Regions from separate parts of the Streptomyces sp. NPDC088147 genome, predicted to be linked through region 4. Evidence: riboswitches for the same ligand, from Rfam matches in the RefSeq annotation. Region 4 holds a riboswitch; each other region holds the start of a gene.

What was found. Region 4 has a riboswitch for cyclic di-AMP ahead of ACIOGX_RS17610 (M23 family metallopeptidase). Riboswitches for the same ligand answer to the same signal wherever they lie in the genome.
Region 1: another riboswitch for cyclic di-AMP. It lies ahead of ACIOGX_RS33285 (C40 family peptidase); the one in region 4 lies ahead of ACIOGX_RS17610 (M23 family metallopeptidase).
Region 2: another riboswitch for cyclic di-AMP. It lies ahead of ACIOGX_RS15145 (M23 family metallopeptidase); the one in region 4 lies ahead of ACIOGX_RS17610 (M23 family metallopeptidase).
Region 3: another riboswitch for cyclic di-AMP. It lies ahead of ACIOGX_RS25500 (NlpC/P60 family protein); the one in region 4 lies ahead of ACIOGX_RS17610 (M23 family metallopeptidase).

What each region holds. Positions count from the first base shown of each region.
Region 1 is NZ_JBIUSY010000011.1:81,551-85,648, reverse strand. Features, by position in the region: gene ACIOGX_RS33295 (hypothetical protein) at 1-1,031, shown strand, start outside; gene ACIOGX_RS33290 (ATP-dependent Clp protease proteolytic subunit) at 1,351-1,998, shown strand; cyclic di-AMP (ydaO/yuaA leader) riboswitch at 2,316-2,512, shown strand; gene ACIOGX_RS33285 (C40 family peptidase) at 2,516-2,989, shown strand; gene ACIOGX_RS33280 (ATP-binding protein) at 3,101-3,541, opposite strand; gene ACIOGX_RS33275 (helix-turn-helix transcriptional regulator) at 3,798-4,098, shown strand, end outside.
Region 2 is NZ_JBIUSY010000003.1:949,260-953,357, forward strand. Features, by position in the region: gene ACIOGX_RS15140 (PP2C family protein-serine/threonine phosphatase) at 1-947, shown strand, start outside; cyclic di-AMP (ydaO/yuaA leader) riboswitch at 1,345-1,498, shown strand; gene ACIOGX_RS15145 (M23 family metallopeptidase) at 1,510-2,535, shown strand; gene ACIOGX_RS15150 (aldo/keto reductase) at 2,726-3,670, shown strand; gene ACIOGX_RS15155 (PrsW family intramembrane metalloprotease) at 3,788-4,098, opposite strand, start outside.
Region 3 is NZ_JBIUSY010000007.1:422,646-426,743, forward strand. Features, by position in the region: gene ACIOGX_RS25495 (ATP-dependent DNA helicase) at 1-1,208, opposite strand, end outside; cyclic di-AMP (ydaO/yuaA leader) riboswitch at 1,470-1,633, shown strand; gene ACIOGX_RS25500 (NlpC/P60 family protein) at 1,641-2,885, shown strand; gene ACIOGX_RS25505 (hypothetical protein) at 2,904-3,257, opposite strand; gene ACIOGX_RS25510 (NlpC/P60 family protein) at 3,506-4,098, shown strand, end outside.
Region 4 is NZ_JBIUSY010000004.1:572,917-577,014, reverse strand. Features, by position in the region: gene ACIOGX_RS17620 (pitrilysin family protein) at 1-815, shown strand, start outside; gene ACIOGX_RS17615 (pitrilysin family protein) at 833-2,215, shown strand; cyclic di-AMP (ydaO/yuaA leader) riboswitch at 2,404-2,572, shown strand; gene ACIOGX_RS17610 (M23 family metallopeptidase) at 2,586-3,362, shown strand; gene ACIOGX_RS17605 (GntR family transcriptional regulator) at 3,557-4,098, shown strand, end outside.

The DNA of each region.
Region 1 (4,098 bases), on a different contig from region 4:
ACACCGACCCCGCGCGCCGGGCCGTCCTCACCGGCTCCGCCTATGACCTGGGGGCCACCAGCGCGACCTTCTGGAGCCCCGAGCGGCCCGCCGTCCCGCCGCCGGCACGCGTCACGGGCCCCCGGGCCACCCCGGCCGACGTCCAGCGCCTGCGCTGGATGGTCCATGTCTTCGCGGATCTGATGGAACGTCACGGCGGAGCCCACGCGCGCACCGCCCTGACCGCCTACCTGACCGACGACACAAGCCGTCTCCTGGCCGCTCCCGCCCGCCCCTCCCTGCGCCGGGAGTTGTTGAGCGGTGCGGGGCAACTCACCCATCTGCTGGCCCGTATGAGCATGGACGCGGCCCATCCGAGCCTGGCCCAGCGTTACTTCACCGCGGCCCTGGGGCTCGCCCGCGAAGCCGACGACCGCGGCCTCTTCGCGACCACCCTGCGCGCCATGAGCACCCAGGCCCTGTACCTCGGGTTCGAGGAGCACGCCGGAGATCTCGCCGACGCGGCCGTCGACACCGCCGGCCGGCGCGCCGACCCGGCCCTCCGGGCCTTCGTCCTGAGTCAGCGCGCACTCACCCACGCCCGCGCGCAGCGCCGCCGCGAGGCCGTCAGAGATCTCACGGCGGCGGAGACGCAGCACGACCGCGCGACCGGCCTGCCCGGACCGTTCACCCACTACCCCCGGCCCGGACTCGACTACCAGCACGGCAGGACGCTGATCGCCCTGGGGGACACCGCGGGAGCGACGCGGCTCTTCGCCGGCGCGGCCGAGGCCCGCGCCGAGGACCGCCACAGATCAAGTGCCCTCACCCGGGCGCGGCTCGCCGACACGCTCCTGACCCTGGGTCACCTTGAGGAGTCCTGTGTCCAGTGGCACGTCTTCCTCGACCACTACCCGAGTCTGCGGTCGGCCCCCGCCGACCAGGCGCTCAGGCGTCTGCGCGGATCTCTGAGCGGGTTCCGAAGACGGCCGTACGCCGCCGCCGTGCTCCACCGTGCCCGGGGTCTCACCGTCCCGCCGTCGCCCACCTGACCGGGGCGTATCCGAGCGGGGCCCATCCGAGCGGGGCGACCCCGACCGGGGCGTCCGCAACGGGCTGAAAGCAAAAGGATCGTCCATGCCCGAGGTGTAGCGCCACGCCACCACCGGCGAACCGCCGGAGCGGGCGAGGCGCGGAGAGTACACCCGCAGAATCGCTTCCTGTCTGCTCCATTCGACCGAACGCGCCCACGGCGAACGCCTCTTGCTCCGGATTCCCCGGCCTACCCCGCATCTCATTTTCTGTACGTCCTGTACATTTTTCACAGAGCCCGCGAGAACCGCGAGACGCGCGTACGAGGAGAGGCACGCCATGAACCGTCCGTCAGCCCGCTACGTCCTGCCCGAGTTCACCGAGCGGACGAGCAACGGGACCCGCACCCTCGACCCGTACTCGAAGCTCCTCGAAGGGCGGATCATCTTCCTCGGCACGCCGGTCGACGACACCGCGGCCAACGATGTGATCGCGCAGCTCATCCACCTCGAATACGCGGCGCCCGACCGGGACATCTCGCTCTACATCAACTCCCCGGGCGGGTCGATCAGCGCCATGTCCGCGATCTACGACACGATGCGGATCGTGACCTGCGACGTGGAGACCGTCTGCCTCGGGCAGGCGGTGTCGACCGCCGCCGTACTGCTGGCCGCGGGGGCACCGGGCAAGCGGCTGGCGCTGCCCGGCGCGCGGCTCCTCCTCCGGCAGCCCGCCATCGAGGAGCCGGTCCAGGGCCGGCCGTCCGACCTGGAGATCCACGCGCGGGAGATGCTCCGACTGCGGTCGCTGCTCACGTCCATGCTGGTGCGTCACACCGGGCAGAGCACCGAGCGGATCACCGAGGACATCGAGCGCGACACGATCCTCGACGCGCCGGCCGCCAAGGCGTACGGACTGCTCGATCACGTCATCCGGAACCGCGAGGCGTCCCTCGACACGCCGCGCGACCCCTTCGGCGGGCGGTGAACGCCCGCGCCGGCACGGCGAGTCGTTCCCGTATGGACGCCGCCCATACGGGAACGACTCGCACGTTCGGCGTATGAACCGTCCGGACGAGTACGGGGTCCCGAGTTGCGCGATGCGACCGGATCGTCCAGGCGCCCCGAACTCCCTTGCAGGTACGGCCCTCGTCGGGGCTCATGCCGTCGGCGTGACACACCCCTTCACCACCCCTTTGGGGCATCCGTGATGAACTTCACATATCGTCGTTTCGTCTCGGATATCCACCTGTTCCTGCGTCAAGATCCGTGGGACGACAAGCCCCCGCCACCGCGGCGGGGCGGTCCGGGCGGACGCCGAGTCCTGCCGCCGCACCGGATGCCTGGTCGACAGGAGTGGATCGGCAGGAGTGGAGGACCCAGGCAGAACGGGACGACGCCCGGTGTGGTCGTCCCTCGGGGTGAAGTCGTGAGAGCGGCCGGGCAACTTCGCCAGCCCGAACCCGACAGGTCATCCTTCACAGGCGGCTGACGAAGGGTTGCGCATGACCGCGCAGACGAATGTCCCGTCTCTGCTGTCCAGGACCGGTGCGGTTTCGGTCCTCACACTCGCCGCGCTCGGCGGCACGATGCTCGTGCCCGGCGCCACGTCCGAGGCCGAGGCCGCCACGCGCGCGGTCAACGCCCTCAAGATCGCCGCCTCGAAGAAGGGCTCTCCGTACCGGTGGGGAGCCACGGGGCCCCACCGCTTCGACTGCTCCGGGCTGACGCTCTACTCGTTCAAGAAGGCCGGCAAGAAGCTCCCCCGTACCGCCCAGCAGCAGTACAACTCGTCCCGCCATATCTCGCCCTCCCAACGACGCAAGGGGGACCTGGTGTTCTTCCACTGGGGCAACAGCGTCTACCACGTCGGCATCTACGCCGGCAGGGGAAGGATCTGGCACTCGCCCAAGACCGGGTCACTGGTGCGGCTGGAGCGGATCTGGTCCCGGAGCGTCCTGTACGGCCGGGTGAACTGACCCCGGCCGCCGGCACCGGCCCTCTCGCCATCACCGCCCCCGGACGCGTCGGAGGGGGCCGTCCCCGCTCCGGCGGGGACGGCCCGGGACCGGGGGCACCGGCCGACCGGCTCAGCTCACGTCGGCCGCCACCGGGACCGTCCATGGCAGGACGATCCAGACCGTCTTGCCCCCCTCCGCGGTCGGGGTGACGGAGAGCTGTCCCCCCTGCTCGGCGGTGAGCGAGCGGACGATCACCATGCCGCGGCCGTTGTCCTGCTGAACGGCCGCGGGCAGCCGTTGCGGCCAGCGCGGATGGCTGTCGGTGACTCCGACGCGCAGCTGCTCGTCACGTTCGAGGCTGACCTCCACGGTGAACGTGGGTGACTGCCCGAAGGTGTGCTGTACCGCGTTGGTGGCCAGTTCCGAGACGATCAGCCGGACCGTCTCGGCCATGTCCTCCCGCACCGGCAGCCCCCACTCGGCCAGCAGGTCCACGACGTATCTTCGCGCCGCGGTGACCGAGGCGGGATCGCTCGGCAGGGTGATGGATGCTTCCTGGTGGTCTGCCATGGCGACGCCGTCCCTTTCCCGCCGGGCCTGGCTCCGGCACAGAGCGAATGACTGCGCGGACGGCCTCGGACCGTGCTTCGCGCCAGCCTCCCACTGATCGTGCCGTTCCCAGGGCCGATCCACCGAGATCTGCATATATCTGTCGCTCAAAGCGGTGAACTCTGCAACGCGAGACCGTATTTGGGCGCCGGAAAGATATCTTCTCCGCCGCGGCGCCCGAGGGCGCGACGAACACAGGGCGGGGAGGCAATCATTCATGCGGCATATTCCAGCGGTGCGCCGGCGCAGGCTCGGCGAGGAATTGCGCAAGCTGCGGCAGAGCGCGGGACTGACGAGCGGTGAGACCGCGCGGCTGCTCGGCTGGCACCAGTCGAAGGTCAGCCGGCTCGAGACGGGCGTCAGCGGGGTGAAGGACGAGGATCTGGCCGGACTGCTCGACGCGTTCGGCGTCACCGACGCACAACAACGGCTGCTGCTGGGCGCCTTGGCGGGGACCACCAGCAGCGGACAGGGGTGGTGGATGGCGTACGGCGGCGTGATCCCGCCACAGTACCGGG
Region 2 (4,098 bases), on a different contig from region 4:
TCGCCCTCGCCTCGCTGATCGCCGAGGTGGTGCTGCACATCCACGCGGACACCCAGTTCCAGGTGGAGTCGATCAGCGAGGTGCTGACGGTGGTGGTCGTGTCCCTGCTGGCGCTGTACATCAACGGTGTCGTGCGGCGCAGCGGTGAGCGGCTGGCCTCCGCCCGGATCATCGCCGAGACCGCCCAGCGCGCGGTGCTGCCCAGACCCGCCGAGCGGATCGGGGGGCTGCGGATCGCCGCGCGGTACGAGGCGGCGCAGGAGGGCGCCTTCATCGGCGGGGACCTCTTCGCCGTACAGGACACGCCGTACGGGGTGCGGCTGGTGGTCGGGGACGTACGGGGGAAGGGGCTGGACGCGGTCGAAGCGGTGGCGGTGGTCATCGGGTCCTTCCGGGAGGCCGCCGAGCAGGAGAGTTCGCTGGAGGCGGTCGCGCAGCGGCTGGAGCGGGCCCTCAGGCGGGAGGGGACGCGGCAGGACGCGCTCGATGTCTTCGAGGGGTTCACGACGGCCGTACTCGCCGAGATCCCGCACGACGAGGGTGTGGTGCGGCTGGTCAACCGCGGCCACCCCGAGCCGCTGCTGATGTGCGGCGACGGTGAGGTGCGGATGCTCGTCTCGACGGATCCCGCGCTGCCGCTCGGGATGAGCGAACTGGGTACGTGGCCGGACCGCGCCGAGCAGGCCCCGTATCCGGAAGGCGCGACGCTGCTCTTCTACACGGACGGGCTGACCGAGGCGCGCGATGCCCACGGGGTCTTCTACGTCCCGCGCGAACGGCTCGACGGACGGGTCTTCCAGGGGCCCGACGAGATGCTCCAGGCGCTCATCGACGACGTGCGACGGCACACGGGCGGCGGGAGCCAGGACGACATGGCGCTGCTGGCGGTCAGCCGGCCCTCGGAGGGTGAGCCGGAGCGGCGTATGACCATGCCCCTGGTGCCGTGAGACGGCCGGGAGCCGTCACCTGATCGCCGCCTGATCGTCAGCTGATCGCCGGATGGATCGATGGACAGATCGCGGGACGGATCGATGGACAGGTCACTGGACGGATCGCCCCGGATCGCCGGGCGGATCGCCCCGGTCGCCGGACGGATGAGCCCGGCCGGACGCCTCGCCACCGTCCGTAGTCGAGAGGTATCCCTCCGCATAACATTTGACACACCGTCAGAAAAGCCAGCCGTCCTGACGGGCCATCAACTCGTCCGATTGCGTTCCCGTCTGTCCCGGTACGTCCGATGCGAAGTCGTTAACGATCACCCGGAACAGCTTGGAATAAGGCCCGGGTCTCTATTAACGTTCGATAACGCAGCGCGGTCGTCCCAGCCGTCGCAAGAGATGGCACCGTGCGCACGCGCCGAATCCCGCAAGGGAACCGGGGAACCACCAATTGGGGTGAATCGGGTGTCTTGTGCCGCCTTGTGCGGTGGGAGCACTCGTAGGAGACCTTCCTGCTCCGAACCCGTCAGCTAACCCGGTAGGCGAGAAGGAAGGAAAGGAGTACGCCTCAGTGGCGTCCAACAAGCCTGCCCCCGAAGCCCTCTTCGAAACGCGCTCCCACGGCGACGCGCCGGACAGGGCATGGGGGGAATGGAATCCCACCGAGGAGTCCATACGGCCCGTACGCGGCCGGCACCGCGTCGCCAAGCAGCGCGGACTGGCCCGTAGCTCCACCGTCCTCGGCGTGGGCGTCATCGCCGCCGTCGGCGCGGGCGGCATCGCCACCGCTCAGGACAAGCCCGCGGTCTCCATATCCCTGCCCGACGCGATCGCGGACAATCTCCCGGACGCCAAGTCGCTGCCGGGAATGGGCTCGCTCGCCTCGGACGACTCCGACTCCGAGGTGCTCGCCGCCCCGCTCACCACCGCCGGGCTCACCGCCTCGGACACCGAACAGGGCGCCACCGACGCGGGAGAGGCGCTGCGCGCCCGTATCCTCCAGCAGGCCGAGGCGCAGCAGACCGGCGCCGACGCGGCGCAGAAGGCAGCTGCGGAGTCGGCGGCGGCCGAGAAGGCCGCGGCCGAGGCCAAGAAGCAGCAGACCGAGGCCGAGAAGAAGATCGAAGAGGCGAAGAAGAAGGCCGAGGCGGAGGCCAAGGCCAAGGCGGAGAAGGAACGGCTGGCCAAGCTGGCCGCCAGCTACGCGATCCCCACCTCCTCGTACACGATCACCTCGACCTACGGTCAGGCCGGCTCGCTGTGGTCCTCCGGCCAGCACACCGGCCTGGACTTCGCCGCGCCGACGGGCACCCCGCTCAAGGCCGTGCACAGCGGCACCGTCACGTCGGCCGGCTGGTCCGGCTCGTACGGATACCGCACGGTCCTGGAGCTCGACGACGGCACGGAGATCTGGTACGCCCACCAGTCCTCGATCAGCGTGAGCGCCGGGCAGAAGGTCAGCACCGGCGAGGTCATCGGCAGGGTCGGCGCGACCGGCAACGTGACCGGCGCCCATCTGCACCTCGAAGTCCACACGCCGGGCGGCTCGGGCATCGACCCGATGAGCTGGCTGCGCGGCAAGGGCCTCAACCCGTAGACCTCGCCTCCACGGGGTCTCCACCGGCCTTCTCCACGGGCCCGCGGGCGCGTGGACCAGCGGGCCCGCAGGCTTTCCGGTCCGCGGACCAGCGGGCCCGTGGGAATTTTCCCGCGGGTATTCCCCCATACGGCCCATATCGGTGCGCGGAGCGGAATAGGGCGGCTTCCTCGGGGAGTTGCAGCCGCCTATGACCGCTCTGCGCCCACTGGGCTCTTCCGATCTGCACGTCTTCCCGCTCGCCCTCGGCGGCAATGTCTTCGGCTGGACCGCCGACGAGACGGCCTCGTTCGCCGTCCTCGACGCGTACGCCGCCGCGGGCGGGAACTTCATCGACACCGCCGACCTGTACTCCGCATGGGTGCCGGGCCACCAGGGCGGTGAATCCGAGACCGTCATCGGCAACTGGATCGCCTCGCGCGGCAACCGCTCCGAGGTGCTGGTCGCGACCAAGGTCGGCGGGCACCCGCAGTACAAGGGGCTCCGGGCGGCCACCATCAAGTCCGGCGTCGAGGAGTCGCTGCGCCGGCTCCGTACGGACTACATCGACCTCTACTACACGCACTTCGACGACCCCGAGGTCCCGGTCGAGGAGATCGTCACCGCTCTCGACCAGCTGGTGAAGGCCGGCAAGGTCCGCGCGCTCGGCGCCTCCAACATCAGCGCGGAGCGGCTGGCCGCCTCGCTCGCCTTCGCGGAGCGCGAGGGGCTGGCCCGCTATGTGGCGCTCCAGCCGCACTACAACCTGGTCTCGCGGGACACGTACGAGGGCGAGCTGGAGGACACCGTCCGGCGTCATGGCCTCTCGGCCGTGCCGTACTTCGCGCTGGCCTCGGGCTTCCTCACCGGCAAGTACCGTCCCGGGACCACGGTCGACAGCCCCCGTGCCGACCGCGCGGCCGCGTATCTGGAGTCCGAGCGGGGCACCAAGGTCCTGACCGCGCTGGACCGGATCGCCGGGGCGCGGGGCGCCGAGGTCGCGACCGTCGCGCTGGCCTGGCTGGCGGCGCAGTCGACCGTGGTCGCACCGCTCGCGTCCGCGCGTACGACCGAGCAGCTGCCCGCGCTGCTGGCGGCGGCCACCCTTGAGCTGACGGCGGAGGAGCTGGCGGAGCTCACGACGGCCTCCGCCTGAGGCCCTCGTCCGGCAGGTTCCTCACCGGCCGGGCTTCTCACCGGCCAGGCTTCTCACTGGCCGGGCTTCTCACCGGCCAGGCTTCTCACTGGCCGGGTTGCTCATTGGTCAGGTTGCTCATTGGCGGTACGGGTTGTAGCCGTCGTAGTCGATGTACGGCGGCGGCACCCGCACCCGGCCGGTGGCCCGCGCCGCATAGGTCAGCGCGGGCCCGGCTATCTCCCTGCGCTGCCACAGATGGTGCAGCAGCTCCTGCTCGCGCTCGACGAAGTCCGGGCCCACCGCCCCGCGGTGGGCCCGGTGGCGCAGAAACGCCAGGGACGTCGCGAACGCCTCGTACTCGCCGACCGATCTGGCCGCCCGCGGGCCGTGCGTACGGCCCGCGAAGTCACGCGCCATGGTGCGCGCCCGCATGGAGGAGAGCGCGA
Region 3 (4,098 bases), on a different contig from region 4:
GCGACGAACTGCGCCTCGTCGTGCTCCGTGTCCGCGACGTAGCCGGTGATCTGGGCGCCCGCGCCGGCCTTCGTCCACAGGTTCTTCGGCCGGCGGCTCTCGTTCCGCTCGATGACCGCGTTGGCGGCGCTGAGGATCGTCTGCGTGGAGCGGTAGTTCTGCTCCAGCAAAATGGTCGTCGCGTCCGGGTAGTCCTCCTCGAACTGGAGGATGTTACGGATCGTGGCGCCCCGGAAGGCGTAGATCGACTGGTCGGCGTCACCGACGACGCACAGCTCGGCCGGGTCGTTCTCCTCGCCCGAGGGGCCCACCAGCTCGCGTACGAGTGTGTACTGCGCGTGGTTGGTGTCCTGGTACTCATCCACCAGGACGTGCCGGAAGCGCCGCCGGTAGTGCTCGGCGACATCGGGGAACGCCTGGAGCAGATGGACGGTGGTCATGATGATGTCGTCGAAGTCCAGCGCGTTGGCCTCGCGCAGCCGCGCCTGGTACATCCGGTACGCCTCGGCGAGTGTCTTCTCGAAGCCGTCGGCGGCCTGGCCGGCGAAGGTCTCCTCGTCGATCAGCTCGTTCTTCAGATTCGAGATCTTGGCGCTGAAGGACTTGGGCGGGTACCGCTTGGGGTCGAGGTCCAGATCGCGGCAGACCAGGGCCATCAGACGCTTCGAGTCGGCGGCGTCGTAGATGGAGAACGACGAGGTGAAGCCGAGCCGCTTCGACTCGCGCCGCAGGATCCGCACGCAGGCGCTGTGGAACGTCATGACCCACATGGCGTTGGCGCGCGGGCCGACGAGCTGGCCGACGCGCTCCTTCATCTCGCCCGCGGCCTTGTTGGTGAACGTGATCGCCAGTATCTGACCGGGGTGGACGCTGCGGGTGCCCAGCAGATGCGCGATCCGGTGGGTCAGCACCCTGGTCTTGCCCGACCCGGCCCCGGCCACGATGAGCAGGGGCGAGCCGGTGTGCACGACGGCCGCGCGCTGCTCCTCGTTCAGCCCTTCGAGCAGCGCGGCGGGGTCCACGACCGTGCGCGGGGCGCCGTCGCGGTGGTACTGGTCCCGCGCCGGGGGCGCGTCGTAGGCACCCTGGAAGAGGTCGTCGGGCACCTGCTCCGCCGCGTGCTCGGCGTCGTCCTCGGGCGGCGGAGGATGCTCGTCGCCGGAGGGCTGGAGGTCCGCCAGGAAACTGTCGTCAAAGAGGCTGCTCATCGCTATCCGAGTCTAGGCCGCCGCACTGACACCCCGCGCCCGCCTTCGGAATTCCCCGGCCGCCGTCGCCATCACCACAGGCGGCCCCGCGCTCACCCATCGTGACGAACGGACGTCACCGGCCGGTTTCACTCATCGCACCCGCAAATAGTCACGAAAATGTATCGGGCATATCGGCCATCGACCTTCACACCAGCGCCACACTTTGGCTAGCGTGCTCGATCAGGCAGCCCGTACCCCCAACGGCGATCCACGCCAAGCGGGCGGCCCACGTCGAATTCGGACTTTCCTGAAGGAAGTTCGGAACCGGGGACCCACAGTGCACAACCGGGGTGAATCGGGCCTTTCGCTCAAGGTCCGTAGGGCAGCCTTCCGTTCCGCCCGAACCCGACAGCTAACCCGGTAGGCGGTCCACGGAAGGAGATGCCGACCTTGGCGTCGCATCGCAAGCCGCGCAGTCTCAGCGGAGTACGTACCGCTTCTCCCGCCGTCGGGATCACGACAGCCGCGCTCGCCTCGGTCACGTTGCTCTCGGCGCAGAGCGCGAGTGCCGCGCCCGTCGATCCGAAGCCGTCCATGGAAGAGGTACAGAAGAAGGTCGACGATCTGTACCGCCAGGCCGGCAGTGAGACGCAGAAGTACAACCGGGCGAAAGAGGCCACGCAGAAGCAGAAGCGCGCGGTCGACCGGGTGCTCGACGAGGTCGCCAAGCGCGCGGACAAGCTGAACGAGGCCCGGCGTACGCTCGGCTCGTTCGCGGCCGCGCAGTACCGGGAAGGCGCGGTCACCCCGACCGCCGCCCTGCTGTTCGCGGACAGCCCGCAGTCGTTCTTCGAGCAGAAGCAGGTGACGGACCGGCTGACGGAGCGCCAGCGCGGCGTCCTCACCGACTACCAGACGCAGCAGGCCGACGCCGCGAAGAAGCGGCAGCAGGCGTCGAAGGACCTGGAGTCGCTCACCGCCTCGCAGGCCGCGCTGCGAACCAGCAAGCAGAACGTGCAGCAGAAGCTCGGCGCGGCGCGTGCGCTGCTGTCGAAGCTGACCACGGAGGAGAAGGCGCGGCTGGCCGCGCTGGAGCGCAAGAAGGAAGAGGAGGCCCGCCGCAAGGCGGAGGCACGGGCGAAGCAGGAGGCCCGCGCGAAGCAGGAGGCCGAGCGCAAGCGCGAGGAGCGGCAGGCTCAGGCCCCGGCGGCCGGTACGGGCTCGGGCAGCGGCTCGGGCACGGGTACGGGCAGCGGCTCGGGTACAGGTACGGGCTCGGGCAGTACGGGCACCGGGACCGGTACCGGCACGAGCGGCGGCACCGGAGCCTCGGACGGCAGCTACGCCACCAAGGCCGCCAAGGTCCTCTCCTTCGCCCGCGCCCAGAAAGGCAAGCCGTACGTCTGGGGCGCCACGGGACCCAGCTCGTACGACTGCTCGGGCCTGACCCAGGCCGCCTGGAAGGAGGCGGGCGTGGAGCTGCCGCGCACCACCTGGGACCAGGTGAAGGCCGGCACGCGCGTCGCGACCGAGGATCTGCTCCCCGGTGACCTGGTCTTCTTCTACGACGACATCAGCCACGTCGGGATCTACATCGGCGACGGCATGATGATCCACGCCCCCAAGCCGGGCGCGAACGTCCGCGAGGAGTCGATCTACTACATGCCGATCTACGGAAGCGTCCGCCCCGCCTGACAGGGCCCCGGGGCCCTGTCAGGTCCAGAGCGTGGCGATGAAGATGTTGACCATCGTCAGCCCGCCCACCGCGCCGAACAGCGGCTTCGGGGCGGTCTCGTCGTCGCGCTTCACGTACACCACGGCCAGGATCACGACCAGCACCGCGAGCTTGATGCCGACCTTGATGTTGTTCACCGTCTGGTCGTCGGCCTGGTTGAGGCCCACCAGGGCCACGCCCGTGACGAGCATCGTCAGCGCGCCGTGCAGCATCGCCTTGTTGAAGCGGGCCGTCCCCGTGCTCATCGACTTCATCTGAGTGAGGAAGCCGCCGAGCAGCGAGGCTATGCCGATGATGTGAAGCGCGACGAAGACATTGATGAGTACGTCCATGTCCGGACCCTATCGAGGGCCATAGCACCACCGAGCGGCGAGGTGGGGCTCTGTTCCGATATCGGTCGGGTCCGGACGGAAAGGGCTTCCGAGACCGCGATCATGCCGGTCACAACCCGGCCCTGTTCTGCCACCTCTCGCCAATACCGGCCATGCCGAGGCCGGACTGTGACCTTGCGCCCTAGCGTCCTTCTCCTGGCGACCGGCCATGACCCACCGTGACCGACTAGGGAAGAGGATCCACCCCCGTGGCAGCGCACCGAAAGCCCAGACAGCGCACGCTCACCGGCCCCGCCGGCCGTACCGCCGCCACTCTCGCACTCGCCGGGGCCGCGACCGTCACCGCCTTCGACGGCCCCGCACACGCCGAGCCCCAGCTCACCCCGGCCCAGGTCAAGGCCAAGGTCGACGCGCTGTACGAGCAGGCCGAGACCGCCACCGAGCGGTACAACGGGACGAAGGTGAAGGCGGACAAGGCCCGTACCGCGCTCACGCATCTGCGGGACGAGGCCACGCGCAGGACGGAACGGCTCAACAACGCGCGCAACGCGCTCGGTTCGATCGCCTCCGCGCAGTACCGGGCCGGCGGCCTCGACCCCGCCGTACAGCTCGCGCTCAGCTCCTCCCCCGAGGAGTACCTGGAAGGGGCCTCGCTCGCCGAACGGGCCGGTTCCCGGCAGGCCGCCAGGATCGCCGCGATCCGCAGGGAACTCGCCCGCATCGCCGAACTGCGCGCCCGCGCCGACGGCCGGCTCACGGAGCTGAGGGCCTCCCAGTCCGAGCTGGCCCGGCACAAGTCCGCCGTCCAGGAGAAGATCGGCTCCGCCCAGCGGCTGCTCGA
Region 4 (4,098 bases):
CGGCGACCCTGGAGGACGCCCGCGCGTTCTTCCGCACGAACTACGCGCCGAACAACGCGGTGCTCTCGGTCGTCGGCGACATCGACCCCGAGCAGACGCTCGGCTGGATCGAGAAGTACTTCGGCTCGATCCCCTCCCACGACGGCAAGCAGCCGCCGCGCGACGGCTCGCTCCCCGACACCATCGGCGAGCAGCTGCGCGAGGAGATCCACGAGGAGGTCCCGGCGCGCGCCCTGATGGCCGCCTACCGGCTGCCGCACGACGGCACCCGCGAGTGCGACGCCGCGGACCTGGCGCTGACCGTCCTCGGCGGCGGCGAGTCCTCCCGGCTCCACAACCGGCTGGTGCGCCGCGACCGGACCGCGGTCGCCGCGGGCTTCGGGCTGCTGCGCCTGGCGGGCGCACCCTCCCTCGGCTGGCTGGACGTGAAGACGTCCGGCGGTGTCGAGGTCCCGGAGATCGAGGCCGCGGTCGACGAGGAACTGGCACGCTTCGCCGCGGAGGGCCCCACCGCCGAGGAGATGGAGCGCGCCCAGGCCCAGCTGGAGCGCGAGTGGCTGGACCGGCTCGGTACGGTCGCCGGCCGCGCCGACGAACTGTGCAGGTACGCCGTCCTCTTCGGCGACCCGCAGCTGGCGCTGACCGCCGTGACCCGCGTACTGGACGTCACCGCGGAAGAGGTACGGACCGTCGCCGCGGCGCGGCTGCGCCCCGACAACCGCGCGGTGCTGGTCTACGAACCGGTCACCGCCGACGGCGACGACGCCTCCGCCGATGAAGACGAGACCGACGAGCACGAGGGGGCGGACCAGTGACCGACGCTGCCGTGACCATGGACTTCCACCCGCGCCCGACAGCCGGCGAGGCCAGGCCCTGGGCCTTCCCCGCCCCCGGGCGCGGCGCTCTCGACAACGGCCTGACCGTACTGCGCTGCGACCGTCCCGGGCAGCAGGTGGTGGCGGTCGAGATCAATCTCGACGCCCCGCTGGACGCCGAGCCCGAGGGGCTCGACGGCATCGCGACCATCATGGCGCGGGCCTTCTCCGAGGGCACCGACAAGCACAGCGCCGAGGAGTTCGCCGCCGAGCTGGAGCGCTGCGGCGCCACGCTCGACGCGCACGCCGACCACCCGGGCGTCCGGATCTCCCTGGAGGTCCCCGTCTCCCGGCTGCCCAAGGCCCTCGGCCTGCTCGCCGAGGCACTGCGGGCCCCCGCCTTCGCGGACAGCGAGGTCGAGCGGCTCGTACGCAACCGTCTCGACGAGATCCCGCACGAGACCGCCAACCCGGGCCGCCGCGCCGCGAAGCAGCTCGCCAAGGAGCTGTTCCCGGCCTCCTCGCGCATGTCACGGCCGCGCCAGGGCACCGAGGAGACGGTGGAGCGCATCGACGCCGCGGGCGTGCGCGCCTTCTACGAGGCGCATGTACGACCCGCCACCGCCACCGCCGTGATCGTCGGTGATCTCACCGGCGTCGATCTCGACAAGATCCTCGGCGACACCCTCGGCACCTGGACCGGCGACACCGTCGCTCCCCGCCCCGTGCCGCCCGTGACCGCCGACGACACGGGCCGCGTGGTGATCGTGGACCGGCCCGGCGCCGTCCAGACCCAGCTGCTGATCGGCCGCATCGGCGCCGACCGGCACGACCGGGTCTGGCCCGCCCAGGTCCTCGGCACGTACTGCCTGGGCGGCACGCTCACCTCCCGGCTCGACCGGGTGCTGCGCGAGGAGAAGGGCTACACCTACGGCGTACGCGCCTTCGGCCAGGTGCTGCGCTCCTCGGCGCCCGACGCGCCGGGCGGTGCGACCGGCGCGGCGATGCTCGCCATCAGCGGCTCCGTGGACACCGCGTCCACCGGCCCGGCGCTGGACGACCTGTGGAAGGTGCTGCGGACCCTCGCGGCCGAGGGGCTGACCGACGCCGAGCGCGATGTGGCCGTCCAGAACCTGGTGGGGGTGGCCCCGCTGAAGTACGAGACGGCGGCCTCCGTCGCGAGCACGCTGGCCGACCAGGTCGAGCAGTTCCTGCCGGACGACTTCCAGGCGCAGCTGTACGCGCGGCTGGCCGAGACCGGCACCGTCGAGGCGACGGCCGCGGCCGTCAACGCCTTCCCGGTGGACCGGCTCGTCACCGTGCTCGTCGGCGACGCCGCGCAGATCAAGGAGCCGGTCACGGCTCTCGGGATCGGCGAAGTGACGGTCGTCACGGGCTGATCCGGCTTCTTCATGGAACCCCGGTGGCTTCGGCCGCCGGGGTTTCCCTTTATGTCCCTCTTTATGGGGGAGGGTGGCTGTCTGCCCTGTGGTGTGCGCTACAAAGGGGCCTGTCTGTTTGGTGATTGAAAGACCACCCGCTTAACGTCGGTCCGGCTGTTCGCCAGTTGCGCCGCGTCCGCGGCACCGGACAGCCATCGCCGAGTCCCCGTCAGGCGCGAGCCTGGGGAGCCGGGGACCCATGAAGTCCCTGGGGTGAATCGGGCGCCGCCGCCGTTCCGCGCGGCAAGGGCGCCCGTAGGAGACCTTCCTGCTCCGAACCCGTCAGCTAACCCGGTAGGCGAGAAGGAAGGAAAGGACCAGCCACCCCATGGCGTTCACCCGTGCCACCGGGAAGCATCGTGCCCGCAGCCGTATGAGCCGCAGGAGCGCGAGCGTCGCGGGTGCCGCGACCCTCGCCGCCACCGGCGTCATCAGCACCCTCGCCACATCCCCGGCGCTCGCCGCCGGCACCGACGTGGCCGCCGCCCAGCCGACCGGTCTGACCCAGGCCCTGGTCATCAACGACTCCCTCGCCGGCACCATCGACGCCCAGGCCGACGCGCAGCGCCGGGCCGCCGCCGAGGTCAGGGCCAAGGCCGCGGCGAAGGCGGAGGCGGCGCGCGAGGCGGAGGCCCGCGCCCAGGAGCTCCGCGCGGAGAAGGAGCGCGCGGCGCGGGCCGCCGAGCGCGAGCGCCTCAACGCCTTCCAGCTCCCCATCGCCGGCTCGTACGTCACCACCGGGTACCGGGCGGGCGGCTCGCTCTGGTCCTCCGGCAGCCACTCGGGCGTCGACTTCCGCGCCGCCTCCGGCACCTCCGTCGTGGCCGTGGGAGCGGGCACCGTGGTCGAGGCGGGCTGGGGCGGCTCGTACGGCAACAACATCGTGCTGCGGATGAGCGACGGCACGTACACCCAGTACGGCCATCTCTCCTCGATCGGCGTCGCCGTCGGCCAGAGCGTCACCCCGGGGCAGCCGATCGGCGTCTCGGGCGCGACCGGCAACGTCACCGGGCCGCACCTCCACTTCGAGGCCAGGACGGGCCCCGACTACGGCTCGGACATCGACCCCGTCGCGTACCTGCGCGCGCACGGCGTGAACGTCTGACCCCGATCCCCCCCCGAAGGCCCCGGCGCAGCGCCGGGGCCTTCGGCGTCGCCTCCCGCGCCCGCCACGGTCCGCTGGCCAAAAGATATCCATGGATTCCGGGCACCCATCGGAAATTCGCGATGATTGCAATAGAGTCACGGAACAGGCGTCGATCGGCAGCGTTTCGCGCGGATTAAGGCGGAGGTTCGGACATGCGCATTCCCGCGCACTCGGTATGCACGGCTATTCGCGACGACATCATCTCCGGCGTATTCGAACGTGGCGGTCGGCTCACGGAGGAGCAGCTGGCACGGCGCTACGGCGTCTCCCGCGTCCCGGTGCGCGAAGCCCTGCGCACGCTGGAGTCGGAGGGCTTCGTGACCACCCGCCGCCATGTCGGCGCCTGTGTGGCCGAACCCACGGAGCAGGAGGCGGCGGACCTGCTCGACGTGCGGCTGCTGCTGGAGCCGCTGGGCGCCGCCCGCGCCGCCCAGCGCCGTACGGAAGCCCATCTCAAGGTCCTGCGCGGCCTGGTCAGACTGGGGCAGGAGCGGGCCCGCAGAGGTCAGGGCGAGGATCTGCGCTCACTCGGCGCGTGGTTCCACGAGACGCTCACGCAGGCGTCGGGAAGCCCGGCGCTCACCGCCCCGCTCACCCAGCTCCGGCACAAGATCGCCTGGATGTACGTGGTCGACCAGCCCGCCAACCCGGTGGAGTCCTGGGCGGAGCACGGCGCGATCGTGGACGCCGTGGC